2 regions of the Variovorax sp. V15 genome follow, and region 1 is predicted to be linked to the other one. Evidence: riboswitches for the same ligand, from Rfam matches in the RefSeq annotation. Region 1 holds a riboswitch; the other holds the start of a gene.
What was found. Region 1 has a riboswitch for glycine ahead of gcvT (glycine cleavage system aminomethyltransferase GcvT). Riboswitches for the same ligand answer to the same signal wherever they lie in the genome.
Positions count from the first base shown of each region.

Region 1 (5,860 bases):
TGGCCCGCTACCTTGCCGCCTATGCGAGCGACTTCACACCCCCGCGCGGCCAGGATCGCAAGGCGTGGGAGACCGATCGCCGCACGCGCATCGAAGAGAAGGCCGCCATCAGCGTGGAGATCGACAGCCTCGTCATCAGCCTCAAGGGGCAGGCGGCCACCGCCAGCTTCCAGCAGACCTACAGCGCCGACAAGCTGCGCGAGAAGAGCCGCAAGACGCTGGAGCTGCAGCGCGTGGAGGGCCGCTGGCTCATCCGCAAGGAGAGCGCGGGCGGCTGATGCAGGCGCCCGGACGAGGCGGGACGCAATGGCCCTGTAAGCCAAACGGTTCACGAAGGTGTCACCACTTGCAACCATGCTGCAGCCTTCGTTTCCCCAAAGCTGTGGCTGCCATGTTTCCCACCAAGACCGACAAGGCGCGCAACGAACTCCAGGGCGGACAGCGCACGCTCACCCAGCGCGAACGCGCCCTGCTGCTGATGGCCGACGGCCGGCGCTCCCTGACCGACTTCAGTCCTCTCTTCCCCAACCGCGACGAAGCCGAGCGGACGATCCAGGCGCTGATCGACAAGGGCTACCTGCAGGGCACGAAGGCCGCGGCGGCGGAAGCCGAGCCCCCCGCACAGCCCGCGCCCTCGCCCATCCCCGCCGCCGAGCCGATCCAGGTCGCCACCTCGGCCGACACCTTCGACGGCAAGCGTTCGCTGGCGACCACGCGCATGTTCCTGTTCGACATCTGCGAGCGCATGTTCGTGCGCCGCGACCCGAAGTTCGCGCTGCAGATGCGCGACGCCCTGCGCGAGGCGCGCGACCGCAACGCCATGCTGACCATCGCCGCGCTGATGCTCACCGAGATCGAGAAGACCGCGGGCGCGGAGCGCGCCGAGTCGCTGCGCGAGCGCATCGACCGGCTGCTGCCGCCGGCCGAAGTGATTCACTGAGGACTTCGATCGGGGCGATGGCCGCCACGGCCTGTGACACCATCGCCGGGTGAATTCCCCGCCTCCCGCCTCCACCTCGTTGTCCGAGCGCCTTCGCAGCTGGGCCAGGCGCCTCAAGCGCGACGGCGTCACCCTCTGGTTCGCCTGCCGGCACGCCTCCACGCCCTGGTATGCGAAGGCGCTGGGTGTTTTCGTGGTGGCCTATGCGCTCAGCCCGATCGACCTGATCCCCGACTTCATTCCGGTGCTGGGCTACGTCGACGACGTGCTGCTGCTGCCGGGGCTGATCTGGCTCACGATCCGGCTGATTCCCGCGTCCGTGCTCGCCGAATGCCGCGAGCGGGCCGATGCCTGGATGCAAAGCTCGGGCTCGAGGCCGACCAGCCGCTGGGGCGCCGCGCTGGTCGTGGCCGTCTGGATCGCGGTCGCCGCAGGGGCGTGGTACCTGTGGGTGCGCTGAGCGCATCGAGAAGATGGTCGTTGCGGAGCGCGCCGAATCGCTGCGAATGAAAAGCCGGCCGACGCCAGCGGCTTCGGCATTGCTTCACCGTGTCCGACCGTACATCGGACATCTGGAACCGGTGGTCATGAATCTTGCGGATGCGAAGCGCTGCAAGGTGTACGCTGAACCGAGCAAGCAGCCGCCAGAGGCACCGCTTGCCTCAACGCTCATCAATGCATAAAGGGAGAACAAGCCCATGGCTCTCACAAGTTTCGGATTCATCGTGACGGGAGACCGATTTGTCCAGCATCAGGGAACAGACAAGTTCCGAATGAAGGTCGTAGGAGTCGCAACCGCCTCCGAAGGTATCCAGGTTGCGCAGGAGATGGTTCGGGAAGGTGTGCAGCTCATCGAACTCTGCGGTGGATTCAGCCCCGTGTGGGCCGGCAAGATCATCGAGGCCATCGACTACGCCGTGCCCGTTGGCGTGGTCGCGTACGGGCCGGAGTCAATCGACTCGATGCACCGTCTGTTCTCCTAGCGATACCCGATCAACTACACTCTCGAAAGTCAGGAGAGAGCCCCGCATGCCGGGGCCGCCGAAGGCGCAGGGGGCTGTTTCCCCCGAACGCTCAGGCAAAAGGACTGACGAGGCGCCGGTGAAAACCGGCGTTTCCTTGCTGGAGAGAGGCCGCCGCATCCAAAACAGGAGCAGCGGCCCACCGAAGGAGCAAACCCCGATCGTGGGGCGAATCTCTCAGGTAAAGCGGACAGCAGGGGTGGCCCATGGCTTGCGTCATGGATTTCGACTGCCCCTTTGGAGTGCCCCGTGGCCGCTTCTTCCGCCCCCGCTACCGAACTTCTCAAGACGCCGCTGTACGACCTCCACCTGGAGCTGGGCGCCCGCATGGTGCCCTTCGCCGGCTATTCGATGCCGGTCCAGTACCCGGCGGGCCTGATGGCCGAGCACAAGCACACGCGCGACGCGGCCGGCCTCTTCGACATCTCCCACATGGGCCAGCTGCGCCTGGTCGGCCCCGATGCCGCGGCCGCCTTCGAAACCCTGATGCCCGTCGACGTGATCGACCTGCCCGCCGGCAAGCAGCGCTACGGCCTGCTGCTGGACGACGAGGGCGGCATCCTCGACGACCTGATGTTCTTCAACGAAGGCAACGGCTCAATCTTCGTGATCGTCAACGGCGCCTGCAAGGTGGGCGACATCGCCCACATCCAGCAGAAGATCGGCTCGCGCTGCGAGGTGCGCCCCCTGCCCGAGAACGCGCTGCTCGCGCTGCAGGGCCCGCAGGCTGCGGCCACGCTGGCGCGGTTGTCGCCCGGCGTCGAGCGCTTCGTGTTCATGACGGGCGGAGCGGTGCAGATCGACGGCATTGCGGCCTTCGTCACCCGCAGCGGCTACACCGGCGAAGACGGCTTCGAGATCTCGGTGGCCGCCGCCGACGCCGAACGCCTTGCCCGCCTGCTGCTGGCCCAGCCCGAGGTCAAGCCTATCGGCCTGGGAGCGCGCAATTCGCTGCGGCTCGAGGCGGGACTTTGCCTCTACGGCAACGACATCGACACCACCACCACGCCCGTCGAGGCCTCGCTCAACTGGGCGATGCAGAAGGTGCGCCGCGCGGGCGGCGCGCGCGAAGGCGGTTTTCCGGGTGCCGCGAAGGTGCTCCCGCAGCTCGCCGCCTCCACCGCCGGCGCGGCCGGCCACACCGACCACGACACGCTGAAGCGCAAACGCGTGGGCCTCGTCGCGCTGGAGCGCATTCCGGTGCGCGACGGCACGGTGCTGCAGTCTTTCGAGGGCCAGGACATCGGCACTGTCACCAGCGGCCTGCTCGGCCCCACGGCCGACCGCTGCATCGCCATGGGCTACGTGGCCACCGCGTTCGCAGAGCCGGGCACGCGCGTGCAGGCCATCGTGCGCGGCAAGCCGGTGCCGATGGAGGTCTCGACCATGCCCTTCGTGCCCACACGCTACTACCGCGGCTGAACGCGGCTGAACGGCTAGGCTCTGCACCCCCGAACCATTTTTTCCACGAGGAGTTTTCCACCATGAGCATCAAGTACACCAAGGACCACGAATGGGTGTCGGCCGAAGGCGACGCGGCCACCGTCGGCATCACCGTGCACGCGCAGGACGCGCTGGGCGACGTGGTGTTCGTCGACCTGCCCGAAGTCGGCAAGACCTTCGCGCAGGGCGATGTCGCCGGCGTCGTCGAATCGGTGAAAGCCGCCGCCGACGTGTTCATGCCCGTGTCGGGCGAAATCACCGAAGTGAACGAAGAGCTGCGCGCCGACCCGTCGCTCGCCAACAGCGACCCGCTGGCCGCCGGCTGGTTCTTCAAGGTCAAGCTGAGCGACCCCTCGCAGCTCGACGCGCTGCTGGACGCGGCCTCGTACGACAAGTTCGCTGCCGAATCCTGATCCTCGAAATCGGACAGCCGAACGCAGAAGGAATACAAAAACTACGCAGAAGTCGCAGAAGAAACCGAATCATCTTTTGGTTTTCCTTCTGCGACCTCTGCGAAACCTTCGCGACTTCTGCGTTCTGACCCCGCTCCTCCGCCCCAAGCTCTTATCAACAGCACTGCCATGTCGAAGCCCGCTGCCCTTCCCACCCTGCAAGAACTCGAGAACGCCGAAGAATTCATTGCCCGCCACATCGGCATCGACGCGGCGGACGAGGCGCGCATGCTGCCGGCGATCGGGTCGGAAACGCGCGCCGAGCTCATCGAGGGCATCGTGCCCGCCGCCATCCGCCGCTCGAAGCCGATGCGCCTGCCCGCCCCGGTCACCGAAGCCGACGCGCTGGCCGAGCTGAAGGCGATGGCGTCGAAGAACAAGGTGTTCCGCAACTTCATCGGCCAGGGCTACTACGGCAACCACACGCCGGGCGTGATCCTGCGCAACATCCTCGAGAACCCCGCCTGGTACACCGCCTACACGCCCTACCAGGCCGAGATCTCGCAGGGCCGCATGGAAGCCCTGCTGAACTTCCAGACGATGGTGTGCGACCTCACGGGCATGGCCATCGCCAACGCCTCGATGCTCGACGAGGCCACGGCCGCCGCCGAGGCGATGACGCTGGCCAAGCGCAGCGTGAAGAGCAAGAGCAACGTGTTCCTCGTGTCGGGCGACTGCCATCCGCAGACCATCGAAGTCATCAAGACCCGCGCCGCGCCGCTGGGCATCGAGGTCAAGGTGAGCACCGTGTCGGAAACGCTGCCGCACCTGATGGTGAGCGGCGCCTTCTTCGGCGTGCTCGCGCAATACCCCGCCACCACCGGCCACGTGCACGACCTGCGCCCGCTCGCGGGCCACGCTCACCAGTGCGACGCCGCCTTCATCGTCGCGGCCGACCTGCTGGCGCTGACGCTGCTTGCGCCCCCCGGCGAATGGGGCGCCGACATCGTCTGCGGCACCACGCAGCGCTTCGGCATGCCACTTTGCAACGGCGGCCCGCACGCCGCCTACCTGGCCTGCCGCGACGAGTTCAAGCGCTCGCTGCCGGGCCGCCTCGTGGGCGTGAGTGTCGACACGCACGGCCAGCCCGCCTACCGCCTCGCGCTGCAGACGCGCGAGCAGCACATCCGCCGCGAGAAGGCCACTTCCAACATCTGCACCGCGCAGGTGCTGCCGGCCGTGGTGGCCAGCATGTACGCTGTGTACCACGGGCCCGACGGCCTCACGCGCATCGCGCAGCGCGTGGCCGCGCTCACCGCGGTGCTGGCCAAGGGCCTCGCGCAGATGGGCCGCGAGCCGGTGAACGCCACCGCATTCGACTCGCTGACCATCCGCACCGGCGAAGACACGCAGGCGATCATCGAACGCGCGCACGCGGCCGGCGTCAACCTGCGCCAGCGCCTGCAGCAGCACCTGGGCATCTCGCTGGACGAGACCAGCACGCGCGGCGATGTCGAAACGCTGTGGGGCCTGTTCGCGCCCGCCGGCAAGCAGGCGCCGCGCTTCGACGATCTCTCGGGCAGCACCACGCCGCTGATTCCCGAGGAGCTGCGCCGCAGCAGCGCCTTCCTCACGCACCCGGTGTTCAACACGCACAAGAGCGAGACGGCGATGCTGCGCTACATCCGCAGCCTGTCCGACAAGGACCTGGCGCTCGACCGCAGCATGATCCCGCTGGGCAGCTGCACCATGAAGCTCAACGCGACCAGCGAGATGATCCCCATCACCTGGCCCGAGTTCGCGAACATCCACCCCTTCGCGCCAGCCGACCAGCTGCAGGGCTACGCCCAGCTCGACGCCCAGTTGCGCGCCTGGCTGTGCGAGGCCACCGGCTACGCGGGCATCAGCCTGCAGCCCAACGCCGGCTCGCAGGGCGAGTACGCGGGCCTGCTGGCCATCAAGTCCTTCCACGAGGCCAAGGGCCAGGGGCATCGCAACATCTGCCTGATCCCGTCGTCGGCGCACGGCACCAACCCGGCCAGCGCGCAAATGGTCGGCCTGCA
Region 1 covers NZ_AP028659.1:2,484,859-2,490,718, reverse strand. The annotation lists gene ACAM57_RS11710 (hypothetical protein) at 1-278, shown strand, start outside; gene ACAM57_RS11705 (hypothetical protein) at 392-940, shown strand; gene ACAM57_RS11700 (YkvA family protein) at 990-1,400, shown strand; gene ACAM57_RS11695 (DUF6506 family protein) at 1,639-1,923, shown strand; glycine riboswitch at 1,944-2,040, shown strand; glycine riboswitch at 2,053-2,166, shown strand; gene gcvT (glycine cleavage system aminomethyltransferase GcvT) at 2,212-3,384, shown strand; gene gcvH (glycine cleavage system protein GcvH) at 3,447-3,818, shown strand; gene gcvP (aminomethyl-transferring glycine dehydrogenase) at 3,987-5,860, shown strand, end outside.

Region 2 (5,860 bases), 3.4 Mb from region 1:
TGTTCTAGCGTGGCGATGAACTGCCCGGCTTCCAACAAGCTCTCGTGCGTACCCGTGTCCAGCCACGCATAGCCCCGCTGCATGATTTGCACATTGAGCTGATCGCGATCCAGGTACGACTGATTCACCGCCGTAATCTCCAATTCGCCACGTGCGCTGGGCTTCACGGACTTGGCGATGTCAACCACCTGGTTGTCATAGAAGTAGAGCCCAGTCACCGCATAGCTGCTTTTCGGCTTCAGCGGCTTCTCTTCGATGCTGCTCGCCTTGCCATTGCCATCGAACGCCACGACGCCGTAGCGCTCTGGATCCTGCACGTGGTAGGCGAACACGGTAGCCCCGGAAGCCTTAGCATCCGCATCGGCCAGCAGGTGCACGAAGTCGTGGCCGTAGAAGATGTTGTCGCCCAGCACCAGCGCACTCGACGAATTTCCTACGAATTTGTCCCCGATGATGAAGGCCTGCGCCAGCCCGTCCGGACTGGGCTGCACCGCATACTGCAAGTTGATGCCCCACTGGCTGCCATCACCCAGCAGTTGCTGGAAACGCGGTGTGTCCTGCGGCGTGCTGATGATCAGGATGTCACGCATGCCGCCGAGCATGAGCGTGCTGAGCGGGTAGTAGATCATCGGCTTGTCGTACACCGGCAGCAGCTGCTTGCTGATCGCCAGGGTCGCGGGATGCAGGCGCGTGCCCGAACCACCGGCCAGGATGATGCCCTTGCGTTGCGTCGTCTTGGTCATGCTCTTTCTTCTCGTGGGGTTCTTCAAAGGATCTCGCGCAGCATGCGCGCGACGCCTTCCTGCCATGGGGGCAGGCGCAGGCCGAACGTGGTCTGCAGCTTGCTGGTGTCGAGGCGCGAGTTGTGCGGGCGCTTCGCGGGCGTCGGGAATGCGCTGGTCGGCACGGGCTCGACGGCGTCGGGCCCGGCCTTGAGTTCGACGCCGGCCTGCTGCGCCATTTCGAGCACGAAGCGCGCGTAGCCGTACCACGTCGTTTCGCCGCCGGCGATCGCGTGATAGAGGCCGACCTTGGAGGGATCCTGCAGCGTCGCGCGGATGGCGTGCGCCGTGACGTCGGCCAATAGCTCCGCGCCGGTGGGCGCACCGAACTGGTCGTCGATGACAGTCAGCTTCTCGCGCTCCTTCGCCAAGCGCAGCATGGTCTTGGCGAAGTTGCCGCCGCGCGCGGCGTACACCCAGCTGGTGCGGAAGATCAGGTGCCTGGCACAGTGCCGGGCCACCAGTTGTTCGCCTTCGAGCTTGGTACTGCCGTAGACGCTGAGCGGGCCGGTCGCATCGCCTTCCTTCCACGGCGTGGTGCCGCTGCCGTCGAAGACGTAGTCGGTCGAGTAGTGGACCATCAGCGCGCCGATCTTCTGCGCTGCCTCGGCCACGATGCCGGGCGACGTGGCGTTGAGCTTGCGCGCGAACTCGGGTTCGCTCTCGGCCTTGTCGACAGCGGTATGCGCCGCGGCATTGACGATCACGTCGGGGCGCACCTTGAGCACCGTGTCGGCGAGCTCCTCGGGCCGGCTGAAGTCGGCGTGGAAATCGGTGCTGTCGAAGTCGAGCGCGACCAGTTCACCGAGCGGCGCCAGGCTGCGCTGCAGTTCCCAGCCGACCTGTCCGCCCTTGCCCAGCAGCAGCAGCTTCATGCCGCGGCCTTCGCGTTGTTGTCGTACTGCTTCTCGACCCATTCGCGGTACGCGCCGCTTTGCACGTTGCGCACCCATTCGCTGTTCGCGAGATACCACTCGACGGTCTTGCGGATGCCGGTGTCGAAGGTTTCGGCAGGCTTCCAGCCGAGTTCGCGCTCGAGCTTGCGCGCGTCGATGGCGTAGCGGCGGTCGTGACCGGGGCGGTCGGTGACGTAGGTGATCTGTTCCTTGTACGGTTTGCCGTCGGCGCGGGGGCGCAGTTCGTCGAGCAGGGCGCAGACTGTGTTGACGATCTCGATGTTGGGCTTCTCGTTCCAGCCGCCCACGTTGTAGGTCTCGCCGAGCTTGCCGGCTTCGAGCACGCGGCGGATGGCGCTGCAGTGGTCCTTCACGTAGAGCCAGTCGCGCACCTGCATGCCGTCGCCGTACACGGGCAGGTTCTTGCCGGCCAGCGCGTTGACGATCATCAGCGGGATCAGCTTCTCGGGGAAGTGGAACGGGCCGTAGTTGTTCGAGCAGTTGGTGGTGAGCACCGGCAGGCCGTAGGTGTGGTGCCAGGCGCGCACGAGGTGGTCGCTGGCAGCCTTGCTGGCCGAATAGGGGCTGTTGGGTTCGTACTTGTTTTCTTCGGTGAAGGCCGGGTCGGTCTTGGAGAGCGAACCGTAGACCTCGTCGGTCGAGACGTGCAGGAAGCGGAAGGCCGACTTCTGCTCGGCCGGCAGCGCGCCCCAGAAACCGCGCACCGATTCGAGCAGCCGGAAGGTGCCGAGCACGTTGGTCTGCACGAAGTCCTCGGGGCCGTGGATCGAGCGGTCCACGTGCGACTCGGCGGCGAAGTTGACCACGGCGCGGGGCTTGTGCTCGGCGAGCAGGCGGTCGATCAGGGCGCTGTCGCCGATGTCGCCCTGCACGAAGATGTGCTTGGGGTTGCCCTTGAGCGACGCGAGGGTCTCGAGGTTGCCGGCGTAGGTGAGCTTGTCGAGATTGACGACGGGCTCGTCGCTGTTCGCGATCCAGTCGAGTACGAAGTTGGCGCCAATGAAGCCAGCGCCGCCGGTAACCAAGATCATGGGGTCCCCTGAGTGTTGAAGGTGATCGCCTGACGCGATCGACGTTAACTAGGGATTATCCCATCGGGTCAAAACGCTGAAACAAAGGGCATGGTCACGCTTTCGTGCATCGTGTTTACAATTGCACCCGATTGCAGGAGAGTGGGTCACTCGTCAGGGTGCCCTTACCGAAGGCGCAAACTCCCATAAACGCTCAGGTCAGCCCAGCGGAATCCTGAAGATTTCTGCAAGGGCTCAGTACTGCATCACATCGAAACGCCGTCTGGAGAGTCGTCACCATGCGTGGCGCACCGAAGGAGCAAATTCGTTGCAAGGGCGCAACGGATGAATCTCTCAGGTACCGAGGACAGGGGGAGCGGCAACTTGGACGGCGGGCGTCCAGTTGCTTACTATTTAATGAAATAGTACACACCCCCGCCATTCAAGCGCTGCGACCTCAAGGTACTTGAAATGCGCGTGATCGTCCTCGGCGCCGGCCTGCTCGGCGTGACTTCGGCTTACTACCTCCAGCAACTCGGCCACGAAGTGACCGTGATCGACCGGCAGGCCACCCCGGCCGCCGAAACCAGCTTCGCCAACGGCGGGCAGATCTCCGTCAGCCATGCCGAGCCCTGGGCCAACCCCAGCGCCCCGCTGAAGGTGCTGCAATGGCTGGGCAAGGAAGACGCCCCGCTGCTCTTTCGCATGCGCGCCGACATGCGCCAGTGGCTGTGGGGCCTGCAGTTCCTGCGCGAATGCACGCCGGCGCGCACCCGCCACAACATCGAACAGATCGTTCGTCTGGGCACATACAGCCGTTCGATGTTGCAACAGTTGCGCCGCGACACCGGCCTCAGCTACGACCAGCGCACCCAGGGCATCCTGCACTTCTATACGACGCAGAAGGAGTTCGACGGTGCTCTCGAGCCCGCCGAGCAGATGCGCACCCTGGGCTGCGAGCGCCGCGTCATCTCGGCCGACGAGGCCGTGAAGATCGAGCCTGCCCTCGCCCACATCCGCCCCAAGCTGGCCGGCGCCACCTACACGGCCGAGGACGAATCCGGCGACGCCAACCGCTTCGCGCGCGAACTCGTGGGGCTGGCCGCCGCCGCGGGCGTGAAGTTCCTGATGAGCCACACCGTCACCGCGCTGCGCGAGGCCGGCGGCAGCATCGACCACGTCGAGGCCACCGACAGCGAAGGCCGCTTCCAGCGCATCCGCGGCGACGCCTTCGTGCTGGCGATGGGCTCGCTGAGCCCGCTCTACGCCGCGCCCCTCGGCATCCGGCTGCCGATCTACCCGGCCAAGGGCTACTCGGTGACGCTGCCCGTCAAAGACGCCTCCAAGGCCCATCAGGTCTCGCTGACGGATGACGAATTCAAGCTCGTCTTCTCACGCTACACCTCGGCTTCGGGCGACCGCTTGCGCATCGCCGGCACCGCCGAGCTCAACGGCTACGACCGCGACCTGAACCGCGTGCGCTGCGAGGCCATCGTGCGCCGCGTCGAAGAACTGTTCCCCGGCGCCGGCGACACCACCCAGGCCCAGTTCTGGACCGGCCTGCGCCCCGCCACGCCGAGCAATGTCCCGCTGATCGGCAAGACGAAGCTGCCGAACCTGTTCCTGAACACCGGCCACGGCACCCTGGGCTGGACGCACGCCTGCGGCTCGGGCAAGTCGATCGCGCGGATCGTGAGCGGGCTGGAGCCGGAGGTGGATTTCGCGTTCACGGGGATGCCTGCGCCCAAGCTGCGCGTTCCGCAGCCCGCCCTGGGCTGACGAGCCGGCAGGCCCCGGATCACGCCTTGAAGGTGATCCAGGGCCTGAGCCGCACCGCGCATCGAATCAGCCCGGCGCGCTCCTGTGCGTCGATCACCTCGCCGATCGGCTTGTAGGCCTGCGGAGCCTCCTCGATCCGGCGCTCCTCGCGCAAGGTCACGCATTGCCAGCTGGCCTGGGGGTCGGCGGGCGCTGGCCGCATCGCGCGCACCTGTTGCCGGCGCATCCGTCGGCCGGCACCGTGGCTGCACGACCAGAGCCAGTCCTCGTGCCCGAGCCCGGAAGCCAGATAAGAGTAGTCGCCCATCGAGCCCGGAATGAGCGCCAAGTCGCCCGCGTTCGCCGGCGTCGCTCCCTTGCGGTGGATGTTCATGCCGTGTTCCCGCAGCACGACGTTGTGCGGCACGTCCACCACCAGCTTCGACGACGCGGCGCCGAGCAGTTCGGCGAAATCCTTCCGCACCAGCTCGGCCAGCACGACCCGGTTGGCCCACGCGTAGCGCGCCGCCACGCCCATGGCCTCCAGGTATTCGTCGGCCAGCGGCCCCGCCAGGCCATAGAGACCGCTCTTCGGATGGCGCAGGCCCTTGGGCCATTCGTCGCGGGCACGGTCCATCCAGCGGCCACCCACATGGAACCCGATGTCGCGCGAGCCGCTGTGGATCATCACGACCACATCTCCCGTCTTCAGGCCCGCACGGTAGGCCTCGTGGCGGTCCAGGACATGGTCGACCACCTGCAGCTCCACGAAATGGTTGCCGCTGCCCGGTGTGCCGAGGCAGGGGTCGCGGAACACCTCGTGGCGGCCGCCGGTGTAGGCCTCGGGTGCGTGCCGCGCACTGCCGCCGAAGCTTGCGAGGCCGATGCAGGCATCGAGCTCGGCCTGCATCCGGTCGCGGTCGCACGACGACCACAGCCCGCCGCTGCGCACCGCCTCCAGGAAGGCCGAGGGGCCCACGTCGAACAGCGCCCTGAACGCCGCCGTGTGCACCGGCACGTCGCGGCCGTTGTCGAGCAGGCTGCGCGTGAGCCGCTCGACCAGCCGCGTCTTGTGCGGAGCCACCTGGTCGAGCGTGAGCCCGGTGGTCAGCAGCCGCATGCCGCAGTTGATGTCTGTGCCCACCGCCGCCGGAATGACGAAGTCGGGATCGGTCGCGACGACGCTGCCGACGGGCGCGACGGAGCCCGGGTGGAAGTCGGGCGTCGCGCAGGCCTTGCACACGCCCTTCCCACCGTTGGGCGAGCGCACGCTGGCGAATGCCAGCAACTGGTTCACCGCCTTCTCTTCCAGCGGAAGGCTGGGCGGCAGGAGCACCGTGGCCTGCGAGGCCTCATGGTGCAGGTGATAGACGCCGTCGCGGTAGTCGACGGC
Region 2 covers NZ_AP028659.1:5,910,627-5,916,486, forward strand. The annotation lists gene rfbA (glucose-1-phosphate thymidylyltransferase RfbA) at 1-743, opposite strand, end outside; gene rfbD (dTDP-4-dehydrorhamnose reductase) at 767-1,657, opposite strand; gene rfbB (dTDP-glucose 4,6-dehydratase) at 1,654-2,730, opposite strand; glycine riboswitch at 2,983-3,090, shown strand; gene ACAM57_RS28095 (D-amino acid dehydrogenase) at 3,181-4,488, shown strand; gene ACAM57_RS28100 (RtcB family protein) at 4,508-5,860, opposite strand, start outside.
Region 2: linked by a shared signal. The riboswitch ahead of ACAM57_RS28095 (D-amino acid dehydrogenase) and the one ahead of gcvT (glycine cleavage system aminomethyltransferase GcvT) in region 1 are both predicted to bind glycine.